Regions from separate parts of the Mesorhizobium sp. M0983 genome, predicted to be linked through region 1. Evidence: riboswitches for the same ligand, from Rfam matches in the RefSeq annotation. Region 1 holds a riboswitch; each other region holds the start of a gene.
What was found. A riboswitch is a leader RNA that binds a small molecule or an ion and turns the genes downstream of it on or off. The one in region 1 is predicted to bind thiamine pyrophosphate.

Region 1 (10,183 bases):
AAGCGGCGTGCCGCGGAAGATCCAGACATAGAAGCGGACCACGGCGACCAGCGGTTTGGGACCGAACAGCCGGACAAGCGCCACGACCAGGCCGAGGACAAGACCGAATGCAAACGACAGCAGCGTCAACGGCACGGTGAAGATCAGTGCAGCCCACAGCAGCGTAGGCAGGGATTCCAGCATCAATTGCAGCCAGTGCGGCACGAAGCCTCCTCCTTGCCAGATTGCCGTCGCTCATATCACGCGAAAGCGGCGGGCCGTCAAAGACAGCTCGCCGCGACATGAACGACGCGGGCCGGCATTCGGCCCACGCGAGAAAAGCCGTTTACTTCGAAACGTCCTGGCCGAAATAGGTATCGGCGATTTTCTGGTAGGTACCGTCGGCCTTGATGTCGGCCAGCGCCTTATTGATGGCGGCCACCAGTTCCGGATCGCCCTTGCGCGCGATGACGCCGGAATAGTCGGCGTTTTCTTCCTGCGCGGCAATCTTCACATTGGCGTCGGGCTTGTGCTTCTTGAAGTCGAGGAAGGACAGGCTGTCGTTGATGGTGGCGTCGGCGCGGCCGGTGAGAAGAAGCTGGATCGACTGGTCGAAGCCGTCGGTGCCGACGAGCTCGGCGCCATTGGTTTCAGCCAGCTTGCCGAAATTCGAGGTCAGCGACTGCGCCGCCTTCTTGCCCTTGAGATCGGCGAAACCCTTGATGTCGGTGTTGTCGCCGCGCACGATCAGCACCGCCTTGGAGGCGATGTAAGGATCGGAGAAATCATATTTGGCCTTGCGCGCCTCGGTGATGCCGACCTCGTTGATGACGGCATCGTAGCGGTTGGCGTCGAGACCGGCGATCAGCCCGTCCCATTTGCCTTCGAGGAACTGGGCTTTGACGCCGAGGCGCTCGGCGATGGCCCGGGCGATCTCGACGTCGAAGCCGACCAGCGCGCCGGAAGCATCATGATAGGTGAAGGGCGCATAGGTTCCTTCCGTGCCGACCTTGAAGACGCCGGACTGCTTGATCTGGTCGAGATTGGCGCCGGCATGACCGGCGGCGATTGCCAGAACCTGCAGCGTTCCGGCGATAATGAGCGATTTGAGCCATTTCATTTTTCTGTGATCCCGTCCTTGGCCGATGTCCGGCGTCGTTGCGAGTGCCGGAAAATGACAGATGCGCGATGCCACAATAAGAAACTAAATTTCAAAAATCTCGCGCCCTTGAAATCCCATTCTCAACCAACACCTCCCGGCGGCACCCGGCTGAGTCAAGGCCGATGGCGAATCGCCTGGAACAGCGCAATCGGCATGACAGTCCGGGGGAACATTCCCCCGCATCGCACGTTCTTGGCTGTTGTAGGGCGCGGCGCCGCCATTTCAACCATCGGCGCCAACTCACGATTCAGCGATTGCACCGCAACGCCTGAAGCAGGAGCGCGGCATGATGCAAGACAGTGCAGGACGGACCATGGTTCGCGCGGCGATGAAAGCCCCTTACCTGGAGCGCGACGAAGAGCATCTCCTGGCGCTGCGCTGGAAGGAGAACAATGACCAGCACGCGCTGCACCGCATCACCGTCGCCCATATGCGGCTGGTTATTTCCATGGCGTCGCGGTTCCGCCACTACGGCCTTCCCCTGGGCGACCTGATCCAGGAAGGCCATGTCGGGCTGCTGGAGGCCGCGGCCCGTTTCGAGCCCGAGCGCGAGGTGCGGTTCTCGACCTATGCGACATGGTGGATCCGCGCCTCGATGCAGGATTATATCCTGCGCAACTGGTCGATCGTGCGCGGCGGCACCAGCTCCGCGCAAAAGGCGCTGTTCTTCAACCTGCGGCGCCTGCGCGCCCGCCTGGCAAACGGCGCCGAGCAGACGTCGAATGCCACGCTTTACCGCGAAGTGTCGGCGGCTCTCGGCGTTTCCGAGGCCGATGTGGCGATGATGGATTCCCGCCTTTCGGCACCCGACAGCTCGCTCAACACGCCGCTTGCCGACGATGCGGGCGCAACCGAGCGGATGGAGTTCCTGGTTTCGGATGACCCGCTGCCCGACGAGGTCGTCGGCGACACGATCGATGTCGAACGCCGCTCTGTCTGGCTGAAGACGGCGCTCGGCGCGCTCAATGCGCGAGAACTCAGGATTATCGAGGAGCGCCGGCTGAGCGACGAGGGCGCGACGCTCGAAGCGCTCGGCGAGACGCTCGGCATCTCCAAGGAACGTGTCCGGCAGATCGAGGCGCGCGCCATGGAAAAGCTCAAGGCGGCGCTGGTGAAGCAGAACCCGGAATTTCTCGCCTGAATCGCGTCGGCTGCTATTTGTCGGTGACGATCTTGACCTTGTCGCCGGCCGAAACGGCGGCACCCGGCGACAGCGCGTTGAGCACCCTGAACAAATCCAGCTTGCGGTCGACGCCGACCATCTGTGCGGCCAGGGAGCCCATTGTCTGGCCGGGCTGCACCGTGACGATGCGGATACGCAGCGGCTTCAACGCCGCCTTCTCGGCAGCACTCAGGATGCGAAACGAGCCGCTGACCGAGCGCGCCACCGTGCTCAGCGAGGTGCTGGCCGAAGGCGCCGCGGTCAGCAAGCGGTAGACCTGGCCGCCGGCGCGGATCACCGCAATATCGAATTGCCAGCCATCGGCGCCGGCATGCGCGGTTGCCGCTTCGTTGCCGTTGATCGTTTCCTGGCGCACGCTGCTGTCGTCGAGGCCGGCAACCCAGCCGCTGCGGATGTAGTCGGTCAGCGAGCGGCCCTTGTCGATCGAAACGCCGTCGAAGCGGATCGCGATGTCGCCCGGGCCTGTCGCCGTCACCGCCGCTGCCGAATTGTCGATGATGAAGCCGTTGGGCACCGAGAACGACACGCCGAGGCCAGGATGCAGGAAAGTTTCGCCGCGCACATAGCCTTCCTCCGGTGTGTCGCCGTAAAGCAGCCCGTCTACGCCGGAAAGGAATGAATCGCGATCGCGCGACCCGACACCGGGCGCGCCGAACTGGCGGGCGTGGCGCTGCGCGAGGTCGATACGCTGCGGCGTGTTGGGGTGCGTCGCCAGGAAGTCGAGGCTGGCGTCGGTGGCGCCGCTGATCGAGCGGAAATCGGTATAGGCCGACATCGACTGCAAGAAGCGGCCGGCAGCGTAGGGATCGAAACCGGCTTCGCCGATCGATTTGATGCCGATGGCGTCGGCCTCCAGCTCCTGATTGCGCGAGAACTGGGCCAGCCTCAGCTTGCCGCGGATCAGCGCCGCCTTGGCCGTCGGGTTGTCGCCGAGCACATCCGAAACGACCTTGGTCGCCAACCCCTCTTCGGCTTCCAGCTGCTGCCGCTGCAGGCCGTGATTGGCCGTAACATGGCCCATTTCATGCGCAATGACGGCGGCAAGCTCGGCTGAATCGTTGGCCAAGGCAAGCAGGCCCCGGGTGATGTAGAGATAGCCGCCCGGCAGCGCGAAGGCATTGACGTTGGGCGAGTTGAGGATGGTGATGCGGTAGGTCTGGGTCGGGTTGGCCGACACTACGGTCAGTCTGCCGACGATCTTGGCCACCATGCGCTCGAGCTTGGGGTCGGAATATTCTCCGCCATAGGTGGCGAGGATGCGCGGGTGCTGCGCCTTCGCCAGTTGGGCGAGCTTGCCGTTGGCGGCGACGTTGTCGACCGTGATCGGCTTGTCTGAGGGCTGAAAGCCTGATTCCTGCACGTCGGGAGGCGTGAACATCTGGCAGCTTGCCAGCGCCACGGCAAGACCGGCCAGCGCCAGAAAGCGCGCCAGCGGTTTCACCCTCCGATTGTCGATGCCGGTCGGCAGATCGGCTTCCTTTCAAGTCCTGGCACGTGACCGCGAAAATCGGGCGCGATTTCCGGAAAGCATCACGCGCAAAATCAAGTGCTACGGCGTCCGACAGATACGAGGCAGCAAGGGCAAATCACGGTCTAAGCCGGACCAGCTCCTGGCGGACCTAGCCACACTACCTCGACCATGGCAAGCAAGCGCCGCTTCGCCTTCCGCCGGTTTGACCATAAATTATGTCCGCTTCCGGGCAACATCTCGTGATCCAGCCGCAAACGGACCCGAGCCGATATAGCGTCGGAATGCCTCCGGTCCAGCCCCGACGAAAAAATCGGCCGCGGTGCCCGTCGCGGCAACCGTGCCACCATCCAGGAAAACCATGTTTTGCCCGATACGGCGCGCATCGTCCGGCTGGTGCGTGACGAATAGCACCGTCATGCGCTGCTCCGAATGGACGTCGGCGACCAGGTCGAGCATGTCGTCGCGCAGTGCCGGTCCGAGCGAAGCGAACGGCTCGTCGAGCAACAACACCGGCCGGTCGCGCACCAGGACCCGAGCGAGCGCGACGCGCTGCCGCTCACCGCCGGAGAGTTCGCGCGGCAGCCGGCTTTCCTTGCCGGCAAGGCCGACGCGCTTCAGCGCTGCGGCGATTGCGGCGCGGTCAGCCTCGCTCAGCATGAGCGAAGGCGAGCGGCCGAGCCCGACATTCTGCTCGAGGGACAGATGGGCAAACAGGTTGTTTTCCTGGAACACCATCGATACCGGCCGCGCTGATGGCGGCGCAGTGCTGACGTCGGCGCCGCCGATGAGCACGCGGCCTGACCGCGGCGCTTCGAAACCGGCCACCAGATTGAGCAGCGTCGACTTTCCCGAACCGCTCGGCCCCATGATGGCGGTGATTTCCGACGCCGGGAAATCGACATCGAATATAAGCGGCGTTTCACCATAGCTGAACGAGACATTATCGAGCCGCACGGCCGCGCCTTTTTCGACCGAAATCGACCGTTCCGGGCTGATCGGCATCATGATTTCTCCCTCCTTCCCAGCCAGTCCGCGGTCAGCACAAGCGCCAGGCAGACAAGGCCGAGCAGCAGCGCCAGGCCGGCCGCATCCTCGGTGCGGTAGCTGCCCATGCGCGCCAGCAACAGATAGGGCAATGTCTGCACGGAATCGCTGCCGAACAGCGCAATGACGCCGAGATCACCGAGCGACAGCGCCATGGCGAAGGCGAAGCCGGTGGCGAGCGGCCGCCGCAGCGACGGCCAGTCGACCAGACGCAACCGGTTCCAGCCCGAGATGCCAAGCTGTGCACAGAGCCGTTCGTGGCGTTCGCTCGCCGCGTCATAGGCGGGGCGGATGGCGCGGATGGCGAACGGCATCGCCATCACCGCATTGACCACAACCACCATGACAGGGGCGATCGCAAAGACATCGCTGACGCTGCGCAGGAGCAGGAACCAGCCGGCACCGATGACGATGGGCGGCACCACCAGGACGAACCCCGCACCGGTGTCGGCCAGGTGTTCGAGCAGCGTCCGCCTGCCGGTCCGCCGGGTGAGCGCCAGCGCCCGGCGCGCCATAACCAGCGACAGCGACAACGCCAAGGAGAGCAGCGCCGATAGGAGGGAGAGCACGGCACTGGTCGCCGTCGCTTGCCGCACCGCGCTCTCGCCGGCCAGGCGGCCGAGATCGGCGCCAAGCCCGGCCGACAGCGTAGCCGCCATCGGTCCGGCGACAAACAGCAGTGCCAGCCCGATCACCAGTGCGTTCAGCACGGTCTCGGCCGCACCGGCTGAAAAATACCGGCGCGGGGCTACCGGCAGATTGGCGTCGCCGGTCATATTGGCGCCAAGCCGCGTTAGTGCCAGCACGACGACGAAGGTCAGGGCAATCTGCAACAAGGTCAGCGTCACCGCCCGCGCCGGGTCGAAGTCGAAACGCAGCGCCTGGTATATGGCAACCTCCAGCGTCGTCGCGCGCGGCCCGCCGCCGAGCGTAAGCACGATGGTGAAGGAGGTGATGCACAGCATGAAAACGAGCCCGGCAACGCCCGGCAGGGCCGCACGCAACGCCGGCCATTCGATCAGCCGGAAGGCCGGCGCAGCACCCATGCCAAGCTGGCTCGCCAGCCGCCATTGGTTAGCCGGCACCGTCTGCAACGCTTCCAGGAACAGTCGCGTTGCCAGCGGCAGGTTGAAAAAGACGTGGGCGACGAGAATACCCGATAGGCCATAGATGCCGGGCCAGTTCTGGCCGCCAATCGCACCGAGCAAGCCGGCGAAATACCCGGCGCGGCCATAGAGTGCCAAGACACCGAGTGCGGCAACAATGGCCGGCAGCGCCAGCGGCACGGCGAAAAGCTGCAGGACAAAGCCTCGCCCGAAAAACTGTGGATGCCGCGACAGCGCGCGCGCGACGAACAGCGCCGGTGCGACGGAGAGCAGGGTCGACAACAGAGCCTGCCAGAGCGTGAAGCGGGCAACACGGAGGAGATAGGAATCAAAGGCGGAGGCGGCGCCCGACAGGTCGCGCATGGCTTCGACGACGAGCCCGGCGAATGCCCCGCCGATCAGCAGCGCGATGGCGGCGAGCGCGACGATACCGGCAGCGACGCGGGTATCCGATGATGGCGCGCGTTGCACGCTAGACCACCAGATTCGAGATTCTTAGCGAGGATTGCGTTCCTTCGCGCGCCCCTCTGTCCTGCCGGACATCTCCCCCACATGGGGAGAGATTGGCAGGTTCAGCGCTCCGCTCATTCCGGCAATGTCGGAGATTGGCGAAAGCCGGCATGACGGCCAATTTCCCTCCTTGTGGGGGAGATGTCCGGCAGGACAGAGGGGGGCGCCGTAGGGCGATCATCTTTCAATCCGAGCTACTTGCTCATCACCGCCAGCCACTCGTCGACCCAGGCCTTGCGATTTGCGGCGACCTCTTCCGAGCTGAACAGCAAGGTTTTGGTCGGTTTGACGAGCTTGTCGAACGCCGGATTGAGCGGCTTGTCGGTCTTGCCGGCCGGGAACATCCAGTTGGTTTCGGGAATGAGATCCTGGAATTTCGGCCCGGTCATGAAGGCGATGAACTTTTCCGCCAGCGGGTTCTTCGCGCCCTTGGTGGTGATCCCAGCGACCTCGATCTGCAGATATTCGCCTTCCTCGAAGGACGCCGCCTGGTAGCGCGAGGTGTTTTCGGCAACCATGTGGTAGGCTGGCGAAGTGGTATAGGACAGCACCATCGGCGCCTCACCCTTGGTGAACAGGCCGTAGGCCTCGCTCCAGCCCGGCGTCACCGTCAGCACCTTTGCCTTGAGTTTGGCCCAGGCTTCCGGAGCCTTGTCGCCATAGACCGACTTGACCCACAACAGCAGGCCAAGGCCCGGCGTCGAGGTGCGCGGATCCTGGATGACGATCTTGTCGCCGGCATCGCCCTCGACCAATTCCCTGAGGCTCTTCGGCGGGCTCTTCAGTTTTTCGCTATCGTAGACGATAGCGAAATAGCCATAGTCGAACGGCACGAAGATATCGTCGCTCCAGCCACCCGGCACACTGACGTCCGTCACGGCGCCATGCGGCGAAAACAGGCCGGTTGCCTTGGCGTCCGCCGTCAAATTGATATCGAGGCCAAGCACGATATCGGCCTTGGTCGCGGCCCCTTCCAGCTTCACACGGTTGAGCAGTGCCACGCCGTCGGCGACCGAGACGAATTCGACGACGCAGGTGCACTCGGCCTCGAAGGCCTTCTTCACCGCCGGTCCCGGACCCCAATCGGCGGTGAAGCTTTCATAGGTATAGACGGTCAGCTTATCCTGTGCCGATGCCTGCCCCGGTAGGGCAAGCGCGGATGCCGCAAGCAGGATAATCGAGGCAAGAGAGTGGAAAAAACTGCGCATCGGCGCCTCCTTCGTTCGCGTTGAAAGGAATTGAGGCGTCGGGCTGTCCGAAACGTCTAATCCCTCCGCCGGTACAAACCGGATCAGGTTCAGCGGGTTGGCAGTCTTGCCTCTCAGCCGGTCCGCGAAGATCGCGTCCGGCACCCCGTTAGAGCGTTTCGACACATAGGCCCGGCCGAAGTGCTGCGCAAGCGGAAGTTTGCCGGGCATCCAAAGCGCGGCGTCCTGTTTCATCTGCCGTTTCATCTTCCGTTTCCGGGGCAGGGCTGGTAAGGGCCACGAGATATGAGCACATTCACCATCCTGCTTGGCGGCGATCTCATCCGCACGCCGCTGCTCGACCGCCAGGTCGAAGGCTCCCGCGTCATCGCTGCCGATGCCGGTATCGGCCATGCCCTTATGCTGGGCCTGATGCCGGAACTCTGGGTCGGCGATTTCGATTCCGTGCCTGCCGATTTGCCGGAGGATCTGGCCGCTGTGCCACGGCAGGTGTTTCCCGCCGAAAAGGACAAGACCGACGGTGAACTCGCTATCGCCGCCGCGCTCGAACGCGGTGCGACCAGCCTTGTGCTCGCAGGCGCCTTCGGCGGCAAACGCACCGACCACATCTTCCTGCATTTGGCGCTCAGCGTCCGGCTGGCGGAAGGCGGAACGGAAGTGCTTTTGACCAGCGGCGCACAGGAAGGCATTCCTTTGCTGCCTGGAAAGACTGGCTTCGATTATGTCGACGGTACGCTGTTTTCGGTGCTCGGCTTTTCGGATCTCGCCGGCCTGACAGTCACCGGCGCCAAATGGCCGCTCGCCCATGTCGAGGTTGCCTTCGGCTCGTCGCTGACCATTTCCAACGAGGTCAAGGGCCGGCTGGAAATCGCGCTGGCCAGCGGCCGCGCGCTGCTGCTCGCGCATCCTTTTCCCCTACCTGAAAGCTGACATGGCGCCGCCGCTTCTCAATCTCGACGGGATAAAGCTGACCTTTGGCGGCGCGCCGCTGCTCGACGGTGCCGCCCTGACGGCGTCAGCTGGCGACAAGATCGCCCTGGTCGGGCGCAACGGCTCTGGCAAGTCGACGCTCCTCAAGATCGCTGCCGGGCTGATCGAACCGCAGGACGGCGAAGTCTTCCGCCAGCCTTCGGCGACGGTGCGCTATTTGCCGCAAATGCCCGACATGGACGGTTTTGCGACCGTTCGCGCCTATGTCGAGGCGGGGCTCGGGCCCGCCGATGATCCCTACCGCGCCACCTATCTGATAGAGCATCTCGGCCTGACCGGCGAGGAACGGCCGAACGACCTCTCCGGGGGCGAGGCGCGGCGCGCGGCACTCGCCCGCGTCATGGCGCCCGAGCCCGACATTCTTCTCCTCGATGAACCGACCAATCATCTTGACCTTTCGGTTATCGAATGGCTGGAGGAGGAGCTTGCCCGCACCTCCTCGGCCCTGGTCGTCATCTCGCATGACCGCCGTTTTCTCGAACGCGTGTCACGCGCCACAATTTGGCTCGACCGCGGCCAGACCCGCCGTCTCGATAAGGGCTTTGCCTATTTCGAGGAATGGCGCGACACGGTGTTGGAGGAGGAAGAGCGCGAGCAGCACAAGCTCGGCCGCCAGATCGTGCGCGAGGAGCACTGGCTGCGCTATGGCGTGACGGCAAGGCGCAAGCGCAACATGCGCCGGCTCGGTGAGTTGCAGACCATGCGCCAGCGCTTTCGCGGTCATCGTGGCGCCGAGGGTGCGGCGACGATGACAGCCAGCGACGCCGCCGAATCCGGCAAGCTGGTGATTGAGGCCAAGAACATCGAGAAGAGCTTTGGCGATCTGACCCTGGTCAAGGGATTCTCGACACGCATCCAGCGCGGCGATCGCGTCGGTCTGGTCGGGCCGAACGGCGCCGGCAAGACGACGCTATTGAAGATGCTGACCGGCGAATTGAAGCCGGACGCAGGCACGGTGCGGCTCGGCACCAACCTGGAGATCGCCACGCTCGACCAGAAGCGCGAGGCCGTCGATCCGCAGGAGACACTGGCGCAGTATCTCACCGACGGACGCGGCGAGAACCTTGTCATCAATGGCGAGCAGCGCCACGTCGTGTCCTACATGAAGGACTTCCTGTTCAAGCCGGAACAGGCGCGCACGCCGGTGCGCGAGCTTTCGGGCGGCGAGCGGGCACGGCTGATCCTCGCCCGCGTTTTGGCGCGGCCGGCAAACCTGCTTGTGCTCGACGAGCCGACCAACGATCTCGACATGGAGACGCTGGAGCTGCTGCAGGAACTGGTCGCCGGCTTTGCCGGCACGGTGATCCTGGTCAGCCACGATCGCGATTTCCTCGACCGCACGGTGACCAGCATCATCGCGCCGGATGGCGACGGCCGCTGGATCGAATATGCCGGCGGCTATTCCGATATGCTGGCGCAGCGCGGCGGCACCAGGCTGGACGACCGCAAGGCGCGGCCGAAGGCAGAGACCGGCGAGGCGACGGCGGCAAGCAGGAGCGAAGCGGCCGCTAGCAGGGGCCTGGCCAAGAA
Region 2 (10,183 bases), on a different contig from region 1:
CGTCTCGATATCGCGTGCAATTCCAGCCCCACCGCTGGAGTCTGATCCGCCGACCACGAGCACATGCGGTTCTCGCCTCAGCGCCATGGCTTTGTCTTTTCGATCCATTCTCGCGTGCGCGCTTCGGGATCGGCATTCAAGGTGATGTCGGTGACCACCGCGGCGCTGTCCGCACCAGCCTCGAAGACACCGTCGAGCCGGTCGGGGTTGAGGCCGCCGATGGAGACCAATGGGATCGGCGCCACCCGATGCTTCCACTCGCTGATCCGCTCGAGCCCTTGCGGCGCCCATTTCATCTGCTTCAGGACGGTGGGATAGATGGGGCCGAGCGCGATATAGTCGGGCTCGGCAGCGATGGCCGTTTCCAGTTCGAGATGATCGTGCGTGCTGAGCCCAAGCTTCAATCCGGGGTACTTAATCGCCAGCAGGTCGGCCGCAGCCAAATCCTCTTGGCCGAGATGGACGAAGTCGCAGCCTTCCTCAATGGCGAGCCGCCAATGGTCGTTGACGATCAGTTGGCAACCATGGACCGCGCAGACGCCGTTCGCGCGGCGGATTTCCGTCCGCAACGTGGCCTCGTCCCTATCCTTGATGCGCAACTGAACCAGCTTGACGCCAAGCGGCACCAGCCGTTCGATCCAGGCGGCGCTGTCGACGATCAGGTAGAAGGGGTCGAGCTTCATGAAAAAACTGCCCTGCCAATTGTCGGCGTCGACGGCACGGCGACGTCCTGCGGTTCGAGCATTCCCGAGTTGAAAGCTTCACGACCGGCCTCGACCGCCTTGCCGAACGCACGCGCCATGCCGACCGGATCGGCCGCCTTGGCGACTGCGGTGTTCAGGAGTACGGCGTCAAAGCCGAGCTCCATGACGGTTGCCGCGTGCGACGGCCGTCCGAGCCCCGCATCCACGATCAGCGGAACGCCTGGGAAATGTGCGCGCATCGAGCGCAGCGCCGGAATGTTGATCGGCCCGAGGGCGGAACCGATCGGTGCACACCACGGCATCAGAACCTGGCAGCCCGCCTCCAGCAGTCGCTCGGCGACGACAAGATCGTCGGTGGTATAGGGGAATACATCAAAACCGTCCTCGCACAGGATGCGGGCGGCCTCGACCAGCCCGAACACGTCCGGCTGCAGCGTGTCGTGGTTGCCGATCACTTCGAGCTTGATCCAGTTGGTGCCGAAAACTTCGCGCGCCATCTTCGCGGTCGTGACCGCTTCCTTGACGGAGTGGCAGCCGGCAGTGTTGGGCAGGATTCTGACGCCGAGCGAGCGGATCAACGACCAGAATTGTTCGCCGGCCCTGCCGCCTGCCATCTCACGGCGTAACGAGACGGTTACCGCCGAAGCGCCCGACGCCTTGACGGCCTCGGCAAGGATGGCCGGCGATGGATATTGAGCGGTGCCGAGAAGCAGGCGGGAGGCAAGCGACGTTCCGAGAAGATCGAACATGGCCTAGCCTCCCTGCATCGGTGAGAGGATTTCGATCCGGTCGCCGTCGCTCAACCGGAATTCCGCCCGGTTGGCTTTGTGCACGAGTTCGCTGTTGACGGCCGTTGCCAGCCAATCGCCTTCAAGTCGAGCGCCGCAAGCAGCTCGGCCAGCGTGGTGGCTGCAACCTCATGCACTTTGCCGTTGACCGTCAGTTTCATGAGCAAGCTCCTTCGTTCCGTCTTGATGGAAGACCAGGTCGGCCGCCTGGCGCGCCATGGCAGGGGCGAGAAGAAAGCCATGGCGATAAAGCCCGTTGACTGCGACGGTGCTTCCATGTGCCTCGACACGCGGCAGATTGTCGGGAAAAGCAGGACGGACGCCGACACCGGTTTCAACGATCCCGGCCTCGCCGAATGCCGGATGGAGGGCATAGGCGGCACCCAGAAGCTCCATCATCGAACGCACCGTGGCCGGCTCGGCGGACCCGCTCTCGATCATGGTCGCACCGACCATGAAACACTGGCCGGTGCGCGGCACCACATAGAGCGGAAAGCGCGGATGAAGCAGCCGGACCGGGCGCGACAGCGAGATGTCGGGCGTGCGCAGGATCAGCATTTCGCCGCGAACGCCACGTAGCCGGTCATCGATGGCTGCCATTCCCGTGCAGTCGATCTGATGATCGAAACCAAAAACATGCCAGACCTCGGTGCCGAAGTGAAACTCGACACCCATGGCTGCGAGCTTGTCATGAAGCGCTGCCATCGCCTGACGCGGGTCGAGATGCGCCTCGTCGGAGAAGAGCAATCCGCGCCGGAAGCGGCCGGCGAGGTCGGGCTCCAGGAGCGCAATTTCGTCTTCATCGACACGCCGATGGCCCGAGGTGCGGCTGGCGAAGCGGTCGATCTCGCCCGCATCGCGCGGCGCGGCCACGACCAGCGTTCCGGCCCGCGTCACCTGGCCGGGGGTTGCGGCATCCCACCAGTCGGCGGCACCGCGCCCGAGATCCAGCACCGGCTGCTCGGCGCTTTCGCGCTCGCACCATGGCGCCAACATGCCGCCGGCGAACCACGACGCATTGCCCCCAAGGCCAGGCCTTGTCTCGGCAACGGAAACCGCCGCGCCGCGTGCGGCGAGCTCGAAGGCGGCGGTGAGGCCGGCAACGCCGGCCCCTTTGACCAGCACCTTCATGATGGCTCACGTGGCTGAGGTATGAGCGGTGCGCCGGTCTCGTCCGCCGGCAGGTAGAGATCGCCGCCCTCGCGGTATTTCGCCGCCATCGCCGCCATGCCCTCCTTCTGCGCTTCGGTGCGGATGTCGTGGGAAATTCGCATCGAGCAGAATTTCGGCCCGCACATCGAGCAGAAATGCGCCAGCTTGTGCGCCTCCTTGGGCAAGGTCTGATCGTGGAAGGACCGCGCGGTTTCGGGATCGAGCGACAGGTTGAACTGGTCCTCCCAGCGGAATTCGAAGCGCGCGCGGGAAAGGGCATCATCCCTGACTTTCGCCGCCGGATGACCTTTTGCCAGGTCGGCGGCATGGGCGGCTATCTTGTAGGTGATCACGCCGATCTTGACGTCGTTGCGATCGGGAAGGCCGAGATGCTCCTTGGGCGTGACGTAGCAGAGCATGGCGGTGCCGAACCAACCGATCATCGCCGCGCCGATGCCGGAGGTGATGTGGTCGTAGCCCGGCGCGATGTCGGTCGTCAGCGGCCCAAGCGTATAGAACGGCGCCTCGCCGCAGACGGCGAGCTGCTTGTCCATGTTCTGTTTGATCTTGTGCATCGGCACGTGGCCGGGGCCTTCGATCATTACCTGGCAATCCTTCGCCCAGGCGATCTGTGTCAGCTCGCCGAGCGTCTCCAGCTCGGCGAATTGTGCTGCGTCATTGGCGTCGGCGATCGAGCCAGGACGAAGGCCGTCGCCCAGCGAAAAGGACACGTCATAGGCGCGGCAAATGTCGCAGATCTCGGCGAAATGTTCGTAGAGGAAGCTTTCCCGGTGATGATGCAGGCACCATTTGGCCATGATCGAGCCACCGCGCGAGACGATGCCAGTGACCCGGTCAACGGTCAGCGGGATGTAGTGCAGCCGCACGCCCGCATGGATGGTGAAATAGTCGACGCCCTGTTCGGCCTGTTCGATCAGCATGTCGCGGTAGACCTCCCAGGTCAGGTCCTCGGCGATGCCGCCGACCTTTTCGAGCGCCTGATAGAGCGGCACCGTGCCGATCGGAACCGGCGCGTTGCGGACGATCCAGTCGCGGATGTTGTGGATGTTGCGGCCGGTCGACAGGTCCATCACCGTGTCTGCGCCCCAGCGGATCGCCCACACCATTTTTTCGACCTCTTCAGCCATCGACGATGTGACGGCGGAGTTGCCGATGTTGGCGTTGATCTTGACCAGGAAATTGCGACCGATGATCATCGGCTCGCTCTCGGGATGGTTGATGTTGGCGGGAATGATTGCGCGTCCGCGCGCCACCTCATCACGCACGAAATCCGGCGTGACGAAATCGGGCAGTGTCGCGCCGAAAGCCTCGCCGTCGCGCTCAAGCTTGCCGTGCAGGATCTCGCGACCAAGGTTCTCGCGGATGGCGGCGAACTCCATTTCGGGTGTGATGATGCCGGCGCGCGCATAGGCAAGCTGCGTCACCGCCTTGCCTGCTTTGGCTCTGAGCGGTTGATGGCGAATGGGAAATTCCGGCGTCAGGCGTTCGCCCGTCGCGAATCCGTTGTCCTCCGGCCGGACATGGCGGCCGTCATAGGCCTCGACATCGCCGCGCGCCGTAATCCATTCGTGGCGAAGCCGTGCAAGGCCATTTTCGATGCTGGTTTCGACAGTCGGGTCTGTATAGGGGCCGGACGGATCGTAGACGGTGACGGGCGGTTCGCCGGCCGTCGGATGGACGGAGATTTCGCGCATCGGCACCCTGATCTGCGGGTGGATGGCACCGGGCTTGTGGATTTTTCGTGAGGCGGGCAGCGGTCCCGTCGAGACGGCGGGGGTGAGGGCATTCATCTTGAGGCTCCTTTGCTCGTTGCATTGGAGACCCAGTTCTGTGCCGGGAGGATGAAAAGACGCTTCTGTCGACCTGCCGAAACAGGACCTCGGGCGTAAACTCCCGCAAGCGCTTGCACCGTCCCTACGCCAGTATGAACTGGATCAGGTTCAACGGGTCACTGCGCCGCGAATGCCAGCAGTATCTCAGCCCCTTGCCGGGACTCCCCTGGTGAATGCGTGAGGTTGGACGGGACGGCTCCGGTTTGTCAAGCGCGTTCTGGCCGCGGCTGATCGGCGGCCGGTCAGACCGTGCGGAAAAAATCGTGCATGTCTCGGCGACAAGTCAAGCCTCGGAGATGAAGGCAGGGACAAGGGAATTACAAACCGTCGGACTAAAAATCGATCCTGATGATCACACCTTCAATGGGCACCAAAGGTTTGCGCGTAGATCGCCTCGATTCTTCCTGCCTCGTCACTGGTCAGCGTGGCGAATTCCTTTTCGCGCGCGCGGTTCGATAGATGTCCATCATTCTGGTGAAGAAAACGGAAGAGCAGATCGGTCAACCGCTCGGGCATGTCAATAAAGGCGTCCACCTGCTGCCGGAACTGATCGTAGCGCTGCAGAAATGCGGTTTCCTCGGGAAGGTCCCGTTCGATCGTCCGCTGAACGCAGGCATAGAGGAATTCGGCGTGCGGGGTTGCATCGAAGAACCGGTAGAAATCACCGGTGTCATTCAGCACCCGGACGTTGAATTGCGGCGTCGGTTCCCATTCCACCAATGGCAGAAGGCGCTGCGAATAGCTCTCGAGCACGCCCCTGTACTCGTTGATCTGGTCCAGGATCGCGGCCGAGACGGGAAAGACCACTCCCGGCGGATTGAAGCCGCGCATGGCAAGGACGTGGTGGATTAGGTAGCGGTGAATGCGGCCGTTTCCGTCCTCGAACGGGTGAATGTAGACAAAGCCGAAGGCGAGGATTGCGGCGGCTACGACTGCATCAAGGTTTTGCGCGGGGCCCTGATCGAACGCCGCCATTCCATCGATTAGCCGCGGCAGGTCCTCGGGCCGAGCGCTGATGTGATCGGGCAAGGGCGTGCCGTTGTCTCGGTCATGCTCACCGACGAAACCTCCTTCTTTTCGGAAGCCAAGTCTTGCGAAACGGGCGTCGCCAAGTACAATTCTTTGCAGACGCAGCAGCTCATCGCGATCGATCGGCCAGCGGCCGGCTTCGCCGATGGCGCGGCCCCAGCGCTGGATGCGATCTTGCGGCGGGCGCTCGCCCTCGATCGCATAGCTTGATCGCGAGTCTTTGAGCAAAAGAAAGGCGGCGGTCCGAGCAAGAAGGTCGCGCGGCACGTCCGCTACGATTGCCTCCGCGCGCCGCGGTAGTTCAAGGCCGATGAATTTTTCGAGAATCTTGGTGCGGAACACCAGAGGGCAGAACTCACGCGTGCCGGGGAGATTGTCCCTTACGCGGTAGCGCGAAGCGGTCTTGTCGGGTCCGGGCCACTGCAGCTCGGGATCGACAACCGGAATGTATCGTCCGGCCGCCGCGTCCGGCAGATCGATACGGGCGCCCCTCAGCCATTCATATAAAAACCAGATGCGGCGGGCATAACTGCCGGTCGGGCTTTCACGGACCAGCGCCTCGATCGGCGCGGGACCGGTCACTTGGAACAGCCGCTTGAGGACGGCAAGGTCCAGTCCCTCGTACTTGAGCGCAAAGGTCAGGTGGCCTTCGAGGGTAGGATTTGGGGCGTGGCGGGGGGTCATGATCCGCCAGCCATCCCGTTCGGTAATGCGATGATGCTCGCCCGTGGCGAACAACCTACGGGGCAAGGGCACGGCGAGCCTGTAGGCTCCGACCAGGGCGCTGTACCCGGCCGGGGTCGCCGTTTCAGGAAGGCGGATTTCCTGAAAAACGGTAACAGGACCTGAAAATTGGTGCTCTTGCACCGGAGGCATGAAAAGCGAATCCTTTCATCGAATTTTGGTTCAGCTGGGCCAACACCTGTGAAAAATGATCCTATTCCATGAAAATTGATGCCACAAGACAAATTTTCCGAAAACCGATTCTAAACGGTGCTGGAGTCATCAAGCAAGAACTCCGCCACCGGCTCAAGGAAGCGACTTCATGACAAAAAGGTGAGTCCAGGAACCGCCATTCGCCCGTCTCTTAGTCACGAGGCCGGCACGGATGGCCCGCCTTACGTCGAGCCGGATTGCTCGAGGAGAACCGCGCCGTTCGGGGCTCACTCATAGAGCGCTCCGGCGCGCGATCCCGATTTGATAGCCGCGATCACGCTCGCGACTGATCTTGGTGACGTGGCGGCGTCGGAGTAGAAAACTGATGCAGGATCTCGGTGGCGTCGTGTGTGTGTGTGTGACCTGAAGTGAGTTCTCTGCGGTATGGGGGACGGCACGCAGCGCGCGCGTCTTCTCGGCAAACAGATCGACGAAGCGGCACCGAAGGGAAGTTCCTGGCATTCATTCTCGCCATCGCTGCCCCAATTTGCCGACCGGACTGCCGATCGATCTCGCCCAATACTTTGCGCGCGCAAGGGCCGAAGTTGAACTGGGTGGCACCTGCTCATTCGGGAGCTAACTCATGCTTGGCGCGCTAGCCCGAGAGAGCTGTGCCTGATCGAATGCGTGAAATCGTAGCTCGGGTGGAGAGGCTGACACGGTCATCTGTCACCCGCCTTCGGGCTGTAACGGAAAGCGCGACATCGTCTCCAATGCTCGTTCCCCACGTCGAGGGCCCAGCGGCTTGGCTGCGGGGGGACTGTCAGCTAGTGGCCGCTGGGCCTTGACGACCAGCGAGCGTAAGAGGAGGCCCTGCGCTGGCTGACGAAAACTTGCGAGCAAAGCCACGGAAAAGCATCATTCGAACGAACTCTTTCGTCGAGACGAGGAGGCAGTGAGGCGGTAGCCGCCGCTTTGAAGCTCTCCGGCAGCTGCTACGCTGGTCGTTCAGAGGGTCGCAGCTGCGCTTGCGCCGTCATATCAGATAAGTCTAATATAATCCGCGCCTAGCCATCGAACGCCGCGGCGCCCTCGGGTCGGCGCTATTCATCGGGTGGGCATGTCGGGTACGCAAGGGAGGACGAAATGAGACTGGTTCAGTCATTTGCATTTGCTGCTGTGCTGCTTCTTTCGTCTGCATTGTCTGCGGCCGCCCACTCGGCTCGTGAGGACATCGAAGCGGCGTTGGTAAAATTCATGGACGCCTTCAACAGCGGAAACGCAGCAGCGGTAGGTCAAATGTATACCGACGATGCCGCTCTGCTGCCACCCGACGGCAAACGCGTCGATGACCGCAAGGGCGTGGAAGAATTCTGGCAGGGCGCAATCAAGGCCGGGATGAAGAATCTCACCCTGAAGGCGCTGGAAGTGGAAGGGAGCGGGAATCTCGCCTACGAAGTTGGCGCATTTACGCTCAGTGTGCCGAGCAAAGGCGGTGCCCCTTCCACCGTTGCGGGCAAGTACATTGTCGTTTGGAAAAAAGGGGGCGACGGGACATGGCGCCTGCATCGGGACATCTGGAACTTAGGTGCGGCCCAATAGATTCCGCGATCCGTGAGGCCGGCGCGGCTTGCAACAGTTCCAACGAAAGTCCATGGCAATAGTTGATGTGACTGAATTGATTAACAAAATTGAACAGACTTGATGGGTCTGCTCATCGAGTCGGCTCTGGATCTATCGCGCTACCGATCAGGGAGGCGGTAAGATTCGAGCTCAGCAGAACGGCTGACCACCACTTGCCGGGACTAGAGTGTTCTCCGGCTCGGCGCGCCGCTGAGGACTCTTGTTCATTTGGTCATGCGCAATCCGTGGTTCTCCAAGAACCCGTCCATCTCGTCAAATGCCATCTGAGCCGAGACAACTAACTATCATTGGGCAAGTAGCGGCTCAACGGCTCCAGAAGAAAGCAGCCCCCCTATGCTCGTTCAACATTCGAGATCGCATCGGGCAAGTCTTTCCACGTGCGGGTACGCCATGCTGCTTCGACCGCCCCTTTTTTCTTGCGGATTTAGGAATTCGAGCTTTTCGGTTGTTCCGATCATCCATTTGGGAAACGACCGATGCCGGCAAGCAAGGTTTTATGGGGCCAGATACTCACCGCCTTTCTGATCGTCGTCGCGACAACATGGGGAGCAACACAGTGGACGGCAGGGCGGCTCGACTTTCAAAGCCAACTCGGTCCGCCGTGGTTCGAATTGGCTGGACACCCCGTTTATCCGCCGCCAGCCTTTTTCTGGTGGTGGTTTTTCTACGACGCCTACGCGCCGAACGTCTTCCTGGAGGGCGCGGCGATTGCGGCGAGCGGAAGCCTCATGGCTATCGTCGCAGCGATCGGGACGTCGCTGTGGCGGGCGCGCGAGGGAAAGGATACCACGACTTACGGCTCGGCGCGCTGGGCGACGCGAGACGAAATCAAGGCCGCTGGGATGATCGGTCAGGATGGGGTGATCCTGGGTATGTTGGGCCGACACTATCTACGCCACGACGGTCCGGAACACGTGCTATGTTTCGCACCGACCCGAAGCGGCAAAGGCGTCGGCCTGGTCGTGCCGTCACTACTGACCTGGCCGGGTTCGGCAATCGTCCACGACATCAAAGGCGAAAACTGGGAACTGACGGCCGGATGGCGGGCCCGTTTCGGCCAGGTGCTTCTGTTCGACCCGACCAATGCTGGATCCGCAGCCTACAATCCTCTGCTGGAGGTGCGACGGGGCGAGTGGGAAGTTCGAGATGTGCAGAACGTGGCGGATGTCCTGGTCGACCCAGAAGGCACATTGGAACGCCGCAACCACTGGGAGAAGACCAGCCATGCGTTGCTGGTCGGCGCAATACTGCACGTGCTCTATGCGGAGAAAGACAAGACCCTCGCAGGCGTGGCGAACTTCCTTTCTGATCCAGAGCGGCCAATCGAGGCAACGCTGCGCGCCATGATGCTGACGCGGCATTTGGGTGATGCAGGCGCGCATCCCGTCGTGGCGTCGGCTGCTCGGGAACTGCTTAACAAGTCCGAGAACGAGCGTTCCGGCGTGCTCTCGACGGCCATGAGTTTTCTGGGCCTCTACCGCGATCCAGTTGTGGCCAAGGTGACGTCATACTGTGACTGGCGGATCGCAGACCTTGTCGAGGAGGCACGGCCGACGACGCTCTATCTGGTCGTGCCGCCATCGGACATCAGTCGCACAAAGCCGCTGATGCGACTCGTGCTTAACCAGATCGGCCGCAGGCTCGCCGAAAATCTTCACGCGAAGGATCACCGGCAGCGTCTTTTGATGCTGCTGGACGAGTTTCCCGCGCTCGGCAGGCTCGATTTCTTCGAAAGCGCGCTGGCCTTCATGGCCGGGTATGGCATCAAGTCGTTCCTGATTGCACAATCGCTCAATCAGATCGAGAAGGCCTACGGACCGAACAATTCCATCCTCGACAATTGTCATGTGCGGGTGAGCTTCGCCACGAATGACGAGAGGACGGCCAAGCGCGTCTCAGACTCTCTGGGGACCGCGACCGAGTTGCGCGCCATGAAAAACTATGCGGGGCACAGATTGTCGCCCTGGCTCGGGCATCTGATGGTCTCGCGGCAGGAAACGGCGCGTGCACTGATGACGCCGGGCGAGATCATGCAGCTGCCCCCGACCGAGGCGATCATTATGATCTCGGGCCAGTTCCCAATCCGTGCGACGAAGGCACGCTACTTTGCCGACCCGCGTCTTGCCGAGCGTGTCTT
Region 3 (10,183 bases), on a different contig from region 1:
GCGACTGACCAGTGTCAGCATTGGTCAGGACCAAGCCACTTGGAAAGCCTGGGCACTCCTACTGAATTTGTCATTTCGCGTTCTCCACAGATGTTGCGGCTTTCGAACCAAATTATATGGTTGATTGTCCACCGACCGGACAATGTCGGTGGCCGTGAAGATACTGTTTTGAGCCGATATGGCTGTGTCGAACAAACAAGATGGGCGCTCTTCTTGCCATTGCCTTTAGCCGAAATTGCACGCAGTTCGGCGGGTCGGAGAATAAGCGGCGCCACGGTTTGGACCCCACTGACCTCAGACGTTGCAATAAGCCTACCATTCACAGCGAACCGAAGTTGCTAAGAGTCTATGAATTTCCTTGAAGGATCTGTTGCAACGTTTGCCCAGCCCGCTCGTGCTCCCGGTTTGCAGCGGTCAATCTCGAGCAGACTGACCGTGATGCAAAGATGACAAAGAAGGTTCCCTTTCAATCCGATCTTCTTCCGGCGCCAAGGATACGGCCTGTCCCCTTGTAGTAAAGCGTAGTGAGAAGATTCCATGTGCGGTCAGCTTGATCCTGGATTTTACGCTCGCTGGACTGCTTGATTTTGCGGGGAATGGTGACCCTATCGTCCAGCACGTCCTCCCAAACGTGCTGAGCTCAAGGAGGCTCATGCCGTCGAATGGTGAGATTTTGCGGGGCTCATCGGCTTTGAAATATGTGTCGATCAAGTGCCGCATATCAGCCTCGTAGGCCTTCAGATCGAGGCTTTCGTTGCTGGCCAGACGCACAGTGTCCCGCGCATTCAGGTAATGCTCGACCTGTTTCTTGATGCGGGCAACGTGGGCGTTGTTGTAGCCTGCGGCATCCATTTCATCCGCGATATTAGCATACGCCCGCAGCAGCCCTGCGGTTGCCTTGTACAGGGCCGCGCGCTGAGGTTCGCGCTATTTAAGGTCTGACGCGATTTCGGTGTTGCCGCAGAAGAAGTGGATGTATTCTAGTTCTCCTTTCGGCGGCTCCACTCGCTCGCAAAGCAGGACAATGCGTTCCAGGGCTTGATCGAGACATTCTTTTCCTTTTTTCAGACGGTCCTTGAGCAGCACATCCGGAGCCGGCCCGTCGTCGGAATGATCAAGTTCCGACGTATAGACCGCGATCGCATTCTCAACCTTCTTGAACAGGCCCTTGTAGGCGACGATATAACCGAAATCCTTGTCCTCGCCGTCAAGCCGATTGGTCCGGCAAATCGCTTGGAACAGGCCGTGGTCCTGCATAGACGTGTCTATGTAGACATAGGTGCAGCGCATCGAAAGCTGTGAGCAGCTTAGTCGACGACCACCAGCAGCTTCATGTTCGCCGGCTCCTTGGTGAAAAGAGCCTTGGCCGCCTCCTCGTACACCTCGGTTTTGGACAAACCGCCCTTGGCCTCAACGCCCTTCAGCAACTCGGTGTAGGTGTTGTAAATGACCTGCCGGTCGGTATCGGTGTTAGCGCCCGTCCCTTCCTTTGTGATGTCCTGCGCATTCGGATTGTACGATTTGATCAGGGCGCACTTGTTGCGGAACGGGTCTTTTGAAAAAGCTCGAAGTACTTGCAGGCTTCGTAGATGCTGGAGGCCACGAGAATTGCGTTGCCGCGTTCGCTTGACAGGCGGGGCTTCACGCTGAAATCGAAGACGATGTCGCTGACGACACGATCCATGCGGGATCGCGAGCTGAGCACGTTTTACATCGTGCCCCATTTCTTTTTTAGCTCATCCCTTTGCCAGTCATTCAGGGCCTTGGTTTTGGCATCGAACCACTGATCAATTTTGTCCTCTGAACCCAGGCGCTGTCCGGGGGCCGAGCGTCTCAGTGCCGTTTTCGCGGAAGGCTGACAGCGCCAAATCTTCCCGCCGCTCAAACAGCCCATAAAGGAACATTTCCACAGCATGCACGGTCGCTATGGCAGCAAGCCGCCGATTATTGGCGCCGCCTTCCAGCTGCAGCTCTTCTGCCTTGCGGAAGAAGTCGCGCGCCATCAGGAGAAAGCCATCGACCTGCGGCAGCATCTCGTTTTGGCGCGCGAGATATTCAAGCACCAAGGCCGCGACAAAATCCTCTGCCCACGGCTCTGCCTGCCAGCCTCCCAGCACGGTCTGACCGGAGACCAGCCAGGCATCTCCAGCCGCCAGCACGTGGGGCACGTCATCGACAAAATCAGACCGGCGAATAGCCTCCATCGCGAGTGTCGTGGCGATGACCTCGGGATCGTCTTAGCCCGCGTCGCGCGGAAGCGCGCCTGTGTCAGGAATAACTTGTGTGATCAGCCATGACACGGCTTTCCGAATTGCGTCGTGGTAGCGGTCATCGCCAAGCCGCTGAAGGGCGACTGTCGCAAGGGCCGTGGCGCGCAGGCCGGGCCGGGGAACCCCTTCTCTAGTTTCATTCCAGCAGCCCCCACCCTCCTGGCGGCGCACGAGGCGATCAGTCAGGACCGCAATTTCCCGGCGCAGATCGCCGATAAGTTTCGGGCTTCGCGAACAGCGCCAGAGTGGGTAGCCGATATCTTCAACCGGGGCGGCCGCTTCTCCCTCGCCAGTGCCGAGCGCGATCATATGCGTTGCGCATTCGGCCAGCGCGCCGTCAAGGCGCCCCGCTTCCGTCGCGCTGCCGTAAAGGTCCAGGAACCACGCCAGCGAATAAGACCAGTCGGCAGGCAAGTCCTGCCCATTGTGATCCCTTGCGACGACGGCCACGACGGCGTTGCGGCCTTGGGGCGTGCGGGGCTCTATCCCAAGGATCGGGTATAATTCGGGTGTCGGCTGCTGAAGGATACGCGCCGGCACGAGCGACAGTGCTTTCTCCAGCGAGGGAGGAAAATCCTCCAGTTCTTCGGCCAGTTCGGCAGCTTCTCTCCTTCGTCCCTCGCGGCGCGCTTCTAACATATTCTGCCGCAACCACGGCAACGGTGCGCTGCGCCCGTTCAGCGGTGCCGGTGGCAATCAGCTCGGCCGGAATGTCACCATCCTTGATCGCCCAGTGCGTACGGTGCTGTTCGAACTGTTGAATGCGCAGCCGGTCCGCAATTCTCAACACCGCTGACCGGTCGAGAAAGGCATGTTCCGGATCGGGCTCGAAGGTGAAGGCCAGTTCGTGTCCGCGCCGAACGATATTGCGTATGCGGCCGTGCCGGACCACGCGCGCGAGCGGGCCTCCCTCCCCAACTTCGTACATCAACAGCGCCGGGATTTCCTCCAGCCGGCGCAATGTTTCAGGGCGCGCGAGGCCGATAGCCTCGGCCTCGGCGCCGCTCTATTCCTTGAAACGGTCAATGGTTGACGTGAACGGCGGCGTTTCCCACCACTCGCCGTGGCCCGAGACAAGCAAGTTAAACATGGCACACCACCGACCTCACGCCGCCTTCTCCATAGACCACTTCACCCGTTCGGCGAGAAAGGCGGCGAACGTTTTCACATTCATATTGACGCTCGCCTCCTCCAGCCCTGCGAGGTAGGCCTTCCGGTCATCGACTCTGACGACTGTCCAGGGGTAACCGCCTGAAGCCAGCATCGCGTTCATGAGGAACCGCGCCATTCGTCCGTTGCCGTCCGGATAGGGGTGCACATAGCCCACAAGCCAATGCCCCAGCACGGCACGCACGGAGGCCTCCTTCTCCGCCTCCAGCAGGTCGAACAGCTCATGCATACCATCGGCCACCGCTTCGGTACGCGGCGGCACGTGCTGCGAGCCGCGCAGGTACACAAGGTGGTTGCGATATCCCGCCAGCGCGCTGGCTTTGAGGATGCCGGCGGTCACTGACGGCGCGAACAGCTCCCGGTACCACTCCCGGTGAGTGTCCCGCGTCAACGCGCCGGCTGGCTTGCCGTTGATGATCGCGGCAACAGAGTCTTTGACCTTCTGGAATGCGAGGTAGTAGCCACGCGCGGCTAGCGCATCCCGGTTCTTGCGGTCCTCTTCATCAATCTCCGGATTCCAGCTCCCCTCGCGCACCCGGTCGATGAGTTCCGGGGTGACGCTGTACCCTTCTATCGACAGCGAATGGTAGGCGTCGCTTTCGTAGATATCCTCGACGAACTTCATATAGGCGTCTTTGTCGGACGGCAGTCCGGGTGCCTTCGGGAATATCTCGATGATGGCTTCGCGCTGCGATTGCCAGATCGCGCGCAGGCGGGCGACCAACGGCGGTACGCCCGCCGCAATGGTTGTCACTCCAATTTGTCCCGCGAACGGATCGGATTCGCGCACGTCATAGCCGGCGGCTTTGAAGGCGGCCACGATTTCATCGGCAAAGGAGTCGCGTCCTACGCGACGGAAGGCCCCCGCAAGCCGTCCCGCCACGGCGGAATGGCCGCCATCAAGCAGCAGGACCAGAACGGTTGATACGTCGCGCACCGACGCCATAGCGATCTGCATCTCGATAGGCGCGCGCTGGAAGAACGCTTGCGGCACCCGGGTAAGGGCGGCCTCGACAGTGAACACGCGCTGGCCGTTTTTCTCTGTCAGTTCGGCCGGCATCTCCTTGACCTTGAGGTCATAGAGCGAAGTGCCGAACAGCAGGTCGATTTTGTTATTCGTGCCTTTGGGGGTGTTCACCACCACCTGAGGCGGAATAGTGGGCGCTTCCGCGTGCAGAAGCAGCGACTGCTCCGGTGACACGAACCAGTCCTTGCCGAACCGGTCATTGCAGTAAAGGGAGCAGAACTCCCAGAAGCTCGCGTACCAGGGGGTGGTGTCTTGCTGCTGTGCCTGCGGGCTGGTCGACATGAGCCAGCCTTTCATAACATCGCGCAGGAACCCGTTCTGCAGCAGTCGCTCCCGGTGGACGCGGGTCAGCTCATCTGATTTGAATATGCGCCGCCCACCCTTCTGCAGCTCTTTGAGGACGGCCAATGATACAGCGAGTTTTTCATGGGGCTTGGCCATGGCCGTACCTTTGCAACTTTTTAGAGCTGTGCGATTACAAGTATATAGTGCCGATAGGAGACAAGTCAATGATGCTGTGGAGTTGCAAGTTTTTTAAGTTGTGCAATAACAAGCTTTTTATGCGATAATCGGCAAGTGAAATCACAGTTTTGATCGTCTCCATAGCTCGTCTGCGCGAAGGATCGTCACCGGATGGGCCGAGACCAGCTCCCCAGCAGGCTACGCAGGGGCTCGGGGCGAGCCTACAGCCTGGCCCTCCGAAGCGCTTCGAAGGAGGACGCGCCTCTTTGAAAAACTCGCCCGTTGTGCATCGTGGGTACCCGTAAACGCGAATTCTCAAAGAAAAGACGCTCCTTACCTCTCCCTCCCGCCACGATCATCACGGCCGCGCCCGCGCTCACTACGCCGCGACGCCCGCGAGATCGGCTTCTCGGCAATCGCCCCGAGCGAGACATCACGCGTATGGAGGATCAGCATTTCACCGCGCATGCCGCGTAAATCGTCGTCGGCCCGCGCGATGCCCGTGCAGTCGATCACCTGATCAAAGCCGGAAAAGCCAACCTCGCCCGTCTCGAAAAGGAAAACGACGCCCATCGCACGCAGTTGCCGGCGAGGGCTTCGAGAGCCCGACGGGGATCGAGATGAGCTTCGCTACAAAAAAACAGGCTCTGATGAAAGCGGCCGGCAAGATCGGGCTCGAGGGCGGCAACAACCTTTTCGTCGACGCACTCATAGTTGCGCGTACGAGCTGCAAAACGGGCAAGCTCGAAGGCATCGCGCTGATGGGCGACGACGAGAGTGCCGGCCCTCCTCACCAGCGCGGGCAGCGCCCTTTCCCACCAGTCGGCTGCAACGTTGCCGAAAGTGACGACCGCCTCCTCGGCGCCTTCGCGTTCGCACCAAGCGCGAGCATCCCGCCGGCGAGCCAGGAGGCATTGCCGCCGATCTGGCTGCGAATTTCAGCAACCGTGACGGATGCACCCGGCGCGGCCAATTCATGGGCAACGGTGAGGCCTGCCACACCCGCGCCTTTGACAAGAATGCGGCGCATGGCTCAGCGCGCCCTCTGATCTTCCTGCGCTGAGGCCTGTTTTTCCACCTCGGGCGTTTCGACCGGCATATAGAGATCGCCGCCCTCGCGGTATTTCGCCGCCATCGCCGCCATGCCCTCCTTCTGCGCTTCGGCGCGAATGTCGTGAGAGATGCGCATCGAGCGAATTTCGGCCCGCATATCGAGCAGAAATGTGCCAGCTTGTGCGCTTCCTTGGGCAAGGTCTGGTCGTGGAAGGACCGCGCGGTTTCCGGATCGAGCGACAGGTTGAACTAGGCCTCCCAGCGGAACTCGAATCCGGCCCGCGACAGCGCGTCGCCGCGGATGTTCGCCGCCGCGTGACCCTTGGCCAGGTCGGCGGCATGGGCGCTCGCCAGTCACAAATCCGTTGTCTTCCGGCCGGACATGGCGGCCGTCACAGGCTTCGACATCGCCACGCGCGGTAATCCATTCGTGGCGAAGCCGGGCAAGGCCTTTTTCGATCCTGGTTTTGATGGCCGGATCGGTGTAGGGGCCGGACGGATCGTAGACGGTGACTGGCGGTTCGCCGGCCGTTGGATGGACTGCAATTTCGCGCATCGGCACCCTGATCTGAGGGTGAATGCTGCCATGCTTGTGGATCTTGCGTGAGGCGGGCAGCGGTCCCGTCGGGACGGCGGGGGTGGGGGCATTCATCATGAGGCTCCTTTGCTCGTGCATTGGAGACCCAGTTCTGTGCCGGAAGAATGAAAAGACGCTTTGGTCGACCTGCTCGAAACAGGACCTCGGGCGTGAACTCCCGCAAAGCGCTTGCACCGTCCCTACGCCAGTATGAACTGGATCAGGTTCAACGGGTCACTGCGCCGCGAAAGCCAGCAGTATCTCAGCCCCTTGCCGGGACTCCCCTGGGTGAATGCTTCAGGTTGAACGGGCGAGCGGTATCTTGTCAAGCGCATTCGGGCGGCGGCGGTGATCGTCGGGCGATCGTCTCGGCCAGGCGCAAGATCGGATGGAGCATCGCCTGAGAATCGTCTGTTCCTCGATCAGCCTCGCTTATGCTCTGGAGCTTGTTCTCTCGCGCCCGAATTTCCGCGGGGATGGCTGAACGGAGGCGATCCATTTGCGATTTTCAAGTGCGTCGGGCCGCACCCCAGTTCGGAAAACCTGGCCGGGTAGTGCTGGATGGCAGGGTCCGTCAAGCGGGCGGAAGGAATGAGGAAATGAAAGAGTTGCAGATCAAAACGCATAATCGAGCGATGAATATCGCCTGCGCGATCATCCGGACCAGATCTGATATGAAACATCGTCCGGCCCCGAGATCGAGGCTCCAATCTCGTATAGCTTCCATACGACGTTCTCTTGGAGTGTTGCGGGATTGGTCCGCTCAACCGGATCTCGAGCTCAACCCTTTCATCCCGTTAGAATGAGCGTTCGAAACGCAGGATTCCGGCGACACCGCTCTTCTTGTTGGCGTTGGTCCAGTTCACGTTGGAAGCGTCCACCTTGCCGACGGCGAAGTTGCCGTAGCGGCTATAGTCGAGTTCCGCCGTAACTGTGAAATCTGGAAGAAACGCATAGGCGACGTTTGCAGCGACACCATGGTTCTTGAGCTGATCACCGGAGAGCTGAAGGTTGAACGAAGTTGTCTCGTTGAGCTTGTAAGTGGCGCCAGCCCAGAAAGCCCAGTTCCCACCCCAACTCTTATAGAAGCCGCGACCATGAGCGTCGATGGCGTTCGTGGAGTCGTCGTTGAGCTTGCCGTTGGAACCGTAGCCGAGCATTCCGAACAGCAACAGTTCGTTGGTGACATTGATGTCGACACGGACCTTGGCGGCCACCGATTCGTAGTTGCTATCATAAGCGGCAACGCCGGTGATCGCGCCCCAGCCATGTGTGTATTTCAAGCCGCCGACTACGTGCGGAGAGTAGCTGTCGATTGTGCCGACCACGCCCGAGCCTTCTTCGAGCGAAACCACGGCCGAAAAGCCGTTCCCGGCGTCGAAGTAGTACTGAACCACATTGGTATCGAAAGCGCCGTACGGAACCGGCGTCTGGTTGAGTACGTCAACCGCGCCGCCAATAAACATGTCGAAGGCCGACCAGTCCTTACCAACTCGGAGGCCACCAAGCTGAATCCAGGCGAAAGTCAAGGTGCTGTCTCCGTTCAAGGCATAGGACCGAGAACTGTCCGAAACCGAAGTGTGGCGGTTACCGAAGTTCATGCGGGTTTCGGTGTAGGTCTTCAACGTGCCGAGTTCGGTCTCCTGGCCGGTCCAAGTTTTCAATGTGAAGCGCGTGTTGTTTTGACATGTGTCCTGATGCTCACCAGTCCTCACATCGGAGGTTCTTGCGTGGTCAAACAATCCGACATGGCGCAAGCCGATGTCGTAACGGACATAGCCGCCGATGCGCAGGCAGGTCTCAGTGCCTGAAATGTAGACGTAGCCCGAGCCGTAAACGTCGCAGATTTTAACGTACTCAGTCGGGTCAGGCTCGGCAACGGCGGTCACGGCGCGAGCGTCGGAAACGGCAATCAGTGCCGCAGTTGAGCCGAGGAGGAGGCTCCTAATGTTCATTGTTGATCTCCGTTCAAACAGTAAAAGGGATGGACGTCAGTGAATGAATTTTTGCTAAGGAACCATTCGATAACGATGCGCATTGAGTGAATTTTTGAGCAGTTTTGATGCTCTCGTCATGCCAGATGTTCATGAGAAATTGAGAATACTATTGGGTATTATTGTTACAGATATGCAATTGTTATTACAAATATAATTATTGCCGAAACGACGCCATTCAACATTTCTGTACAAACCATCACCGGTCATCTCCGCTAGTTGTGGGCGGGCCGTCACAAAGGCTTCTATTGCAAATGACGTGCCATCCTGACGACGCAGCTGCGGCTTGAAGCTCAAGTGTGCCGGCGGACCTTGCTTGGCTCTTCCTTCCTTTCTGCCTTGCGGATCAATCCAAGCACGAACGGCAAACGTTTCGGCTACGGTTCGTCTGTTCGCTTCGCGACAGTTTCGTTCAATGGCGACAGCTTTGTTTGCTGTGAGCCCCGACGTTGAGACATCATGCGGCGGGCGCCGCTCGGTACGACGCCGTCATTTTGGCGAGCGCGATGGTCGGTAATCACGCGCTGAACGCGCAGCCTTGCCTTCACCAGGGAGTCAGTAGGCGCGCCAGCCTTGGCATTGCGGCGGACCTGACGGTCGCGTCGAGCAGGCTCTCGTCCTGATAGACGGCGCGCCACAGCTAATGCTTCTTGCCAGCAATTCACAAAACGAGCTCATCGAGATGCCAGAGATCACCATGGGGCTGCGCTAGCTGGCGAGCAAAGTCTGGTCCCAACGCGGTGTTATCTCGTTGGATGCGGCAGCCGCTCAGCAGAATCTACGCGACCAGGCGCTGGCTGAAGGGAAGGGATGGTGGAACCAAACGGTCACGCGTGAGGGTCGCGGCGGGAACAGCCATGGCCAGTCGCTGACCGTCCAGCCAAGATTGAACGGCCGCTATTGCTGCGAAATACAAGTTTCGAGCCCAAAGCGGAACGGACTGACATAGCGCAAAGACACAGGCGAGCGCAGCGGTAAGGTTGGTGGTTATCAGCATGGGACGGTAACTGTTGCAGACCACGAAATATCGAGAGGCCCGGCTGCCTTGGTACACTATCTATCCGACTGTGTCGGAGTTCTCTGGGGCGGTCGGCGCCGAGGCTTATGAGGAATGGCTCAAGAACCTGCCGGCTGACGGTCCGGTGTCACTCTATCTGCACGTTCCGTTCTGCCGATCAGCGTGCTGGTATTGCGGCTTTCCCACCACCATCACCCGCCATGATGCGCCGATCCTCAACTATCTGGCGACCGTGCGTGAAGAGATCCGTCTGGTTGCGGAGCGAGTGCCGCAGACGTTGCCCGTGAGCGACATACATTTCGGCGGCGGAACTCCGTCTCTCATAGGACCACCCGAGTTCCTCGCTCTGATAGAGTTCCTGCGACGCCGCTTCGCTCTGTCGAAAACAGCTACGGTCGCCATCGAGATCGATCCACGCACGTTCACGGTCGAGATGGCCGAGGCCTTAGGAGCGGCCGGCGTGAACCGCGCGAGCCTCGGCGTGCAGAGCTTCGATCCAATCGTTCAAAAAGCGATCAACCGGATCCAGAGCGAGGCCCAGACGTCGGCTGCCGTGGAAATGCTGCGTCGGCACGGCGTGAGCCGCATCAACTTCGATCTCATCTTTGGTCT

Region 2: linked by a shared signal. The riboswitch ahead of thiC (phosphomethylpyrimidine synthase ThiC) and the one ahead of thiB (thiamine ABC transporter substrate binding subunit) in region 1 are both predicted to bind thiamine pyrophosphate.
Region 3: linked by a shared signal. The riboswitch ahead of NKH71_RS33520 (phosphomethylpyrimidine synthase ThiC) and the one ahead of thiB (thiamine ABC transporter substrate binding subunit) in region 1 are both predicted to bind thiamine pyrophosphate.

What each region holds. Positions count from the first base shown of each region.
Region 1 covers NZ_JAMYNH010000003.1:160,354-170,536, forward strand. Annotated here, with positions in the region: gene NKH71_RS07290 (ABC transporter permease subunit) at 1-204, opposite strand, end outside; gene NKH71_RS07295 (amino acid ABC transporter substrate-binding protein) at 326-1,099, opposite strand; gene NKH71_RS07300 (RNA polymerase factor sigma-32) at 1,428-2,282, shown strand; gene NKH71_RS07305 (M48 family metalloprotease) at 2,296-3,765, opposite strand; gene thiQ (thiamine ABC transporter ATP-binding protein) at 4,009-4,800, opposite strand; gene thiP (thiamine/thiamine pyrophosphate ABC transporter permease) at 4,797-6,416, opposite strand; gene thiB (thiamine ABC transporter substrate binding subunit) at 6,650-7,663, opposite strand; TPP riboswitch at 7,707-7,821, opposite strand; gene NKH71_RS07325 (thiamine diphosphokinase) at 7,949-8,593, shown strand; gene NKH71_RS07330 (ABC-F family ATP-binding cassette domain-containing protein) at 8,595-10,183, shown strand, end outside.
Region 2 covers NZ_JAMYNH010000005.1:253,557-263,739, forward strand. Annotated here, with positions in the region: gene NKH71_RS12535 (hydroxymethylpyrimidine/phosphomethylpyrimidine kinase) at 1-87, opposite strand, end outside; gene NKH71_RS12540 (thiamine phosphate synthase) at 78-683, opposite strand; gene NKH71_RS12545 (thiazole synthase) at 680-1,453, opposite strand; partial or broken gene thiS (sulfur carrier protein ThiS) at 1,457-1,653, opposite strand; gene thiO (glycine oxidase ThiO) at 1,622-2,623, opposite strand; gene thiC (phosphomethylpyrimidine synthase ThiC) at 2,620-4,455, opposite strand; TPP riboswitch at 4,559-4,675, opposite strand; gene NKH71_RS12565 (Fic family protein) at 4,858-6,402, opposite strand; gene NKH71_RS12570 (YybH family protein) at 7,549-8,004, shown strand; gene NKH71_RS12575 (conjugal transfer protein TraG) at 8,523-10,183, shown strand, end outside.
Region 3 covers NZ_JAMYNH010000020.1:29,420-39,602, reverse strand. Annotated here, with positions in the region: gene NKH71_RS26695 (hypothetical protein) at 415-852, opposite strand; gene NKH71_RS26690 (type I restriction enzyme subunit R domain-containing protein) at 928-1,290, opposite strand; gene NKH71_RS26685 (hypothetical protein) at 1,308-1,724, opposite strand; gene NKH71_RS26680 (hypothetical protein) at 1,788-2,204, opposite strand; gene NKH71_RS26675 (prenyltransferase/squalene oxidase repeat-containing protein) at 2,238-2,909, opposite strand; gene NKH71_RS26670 (hypothetical protein) at 3,082-3,303, shown strand; gene NKH71_RS26665 (Fic family protein) at 3,376-4,908, opposite strand; partial or broken gene NKH71_RS26660 (FAD-dependent oxidoreductase) at 5,353-5,959, opposite strand; partial or broken gene NKH71_RS33525 (phosphomethylpyrimidine synthase ThiC) at 5,963-6,330, opposite strand; partial or broken gene NKH71_RS33520 (phosphomethylpyrimidine synthase ThiC) at 6,443-6,634, opposite strand; TPP riboswitch at 6,740-6,855, opposite strand; gene NKH71_RS26650 (porin) at 7,357-8,514, opposite strand; gene hemN (oxygen-independent coproporphyrinogen III oxidase) at 9,564-10,183, shown strand, end outside.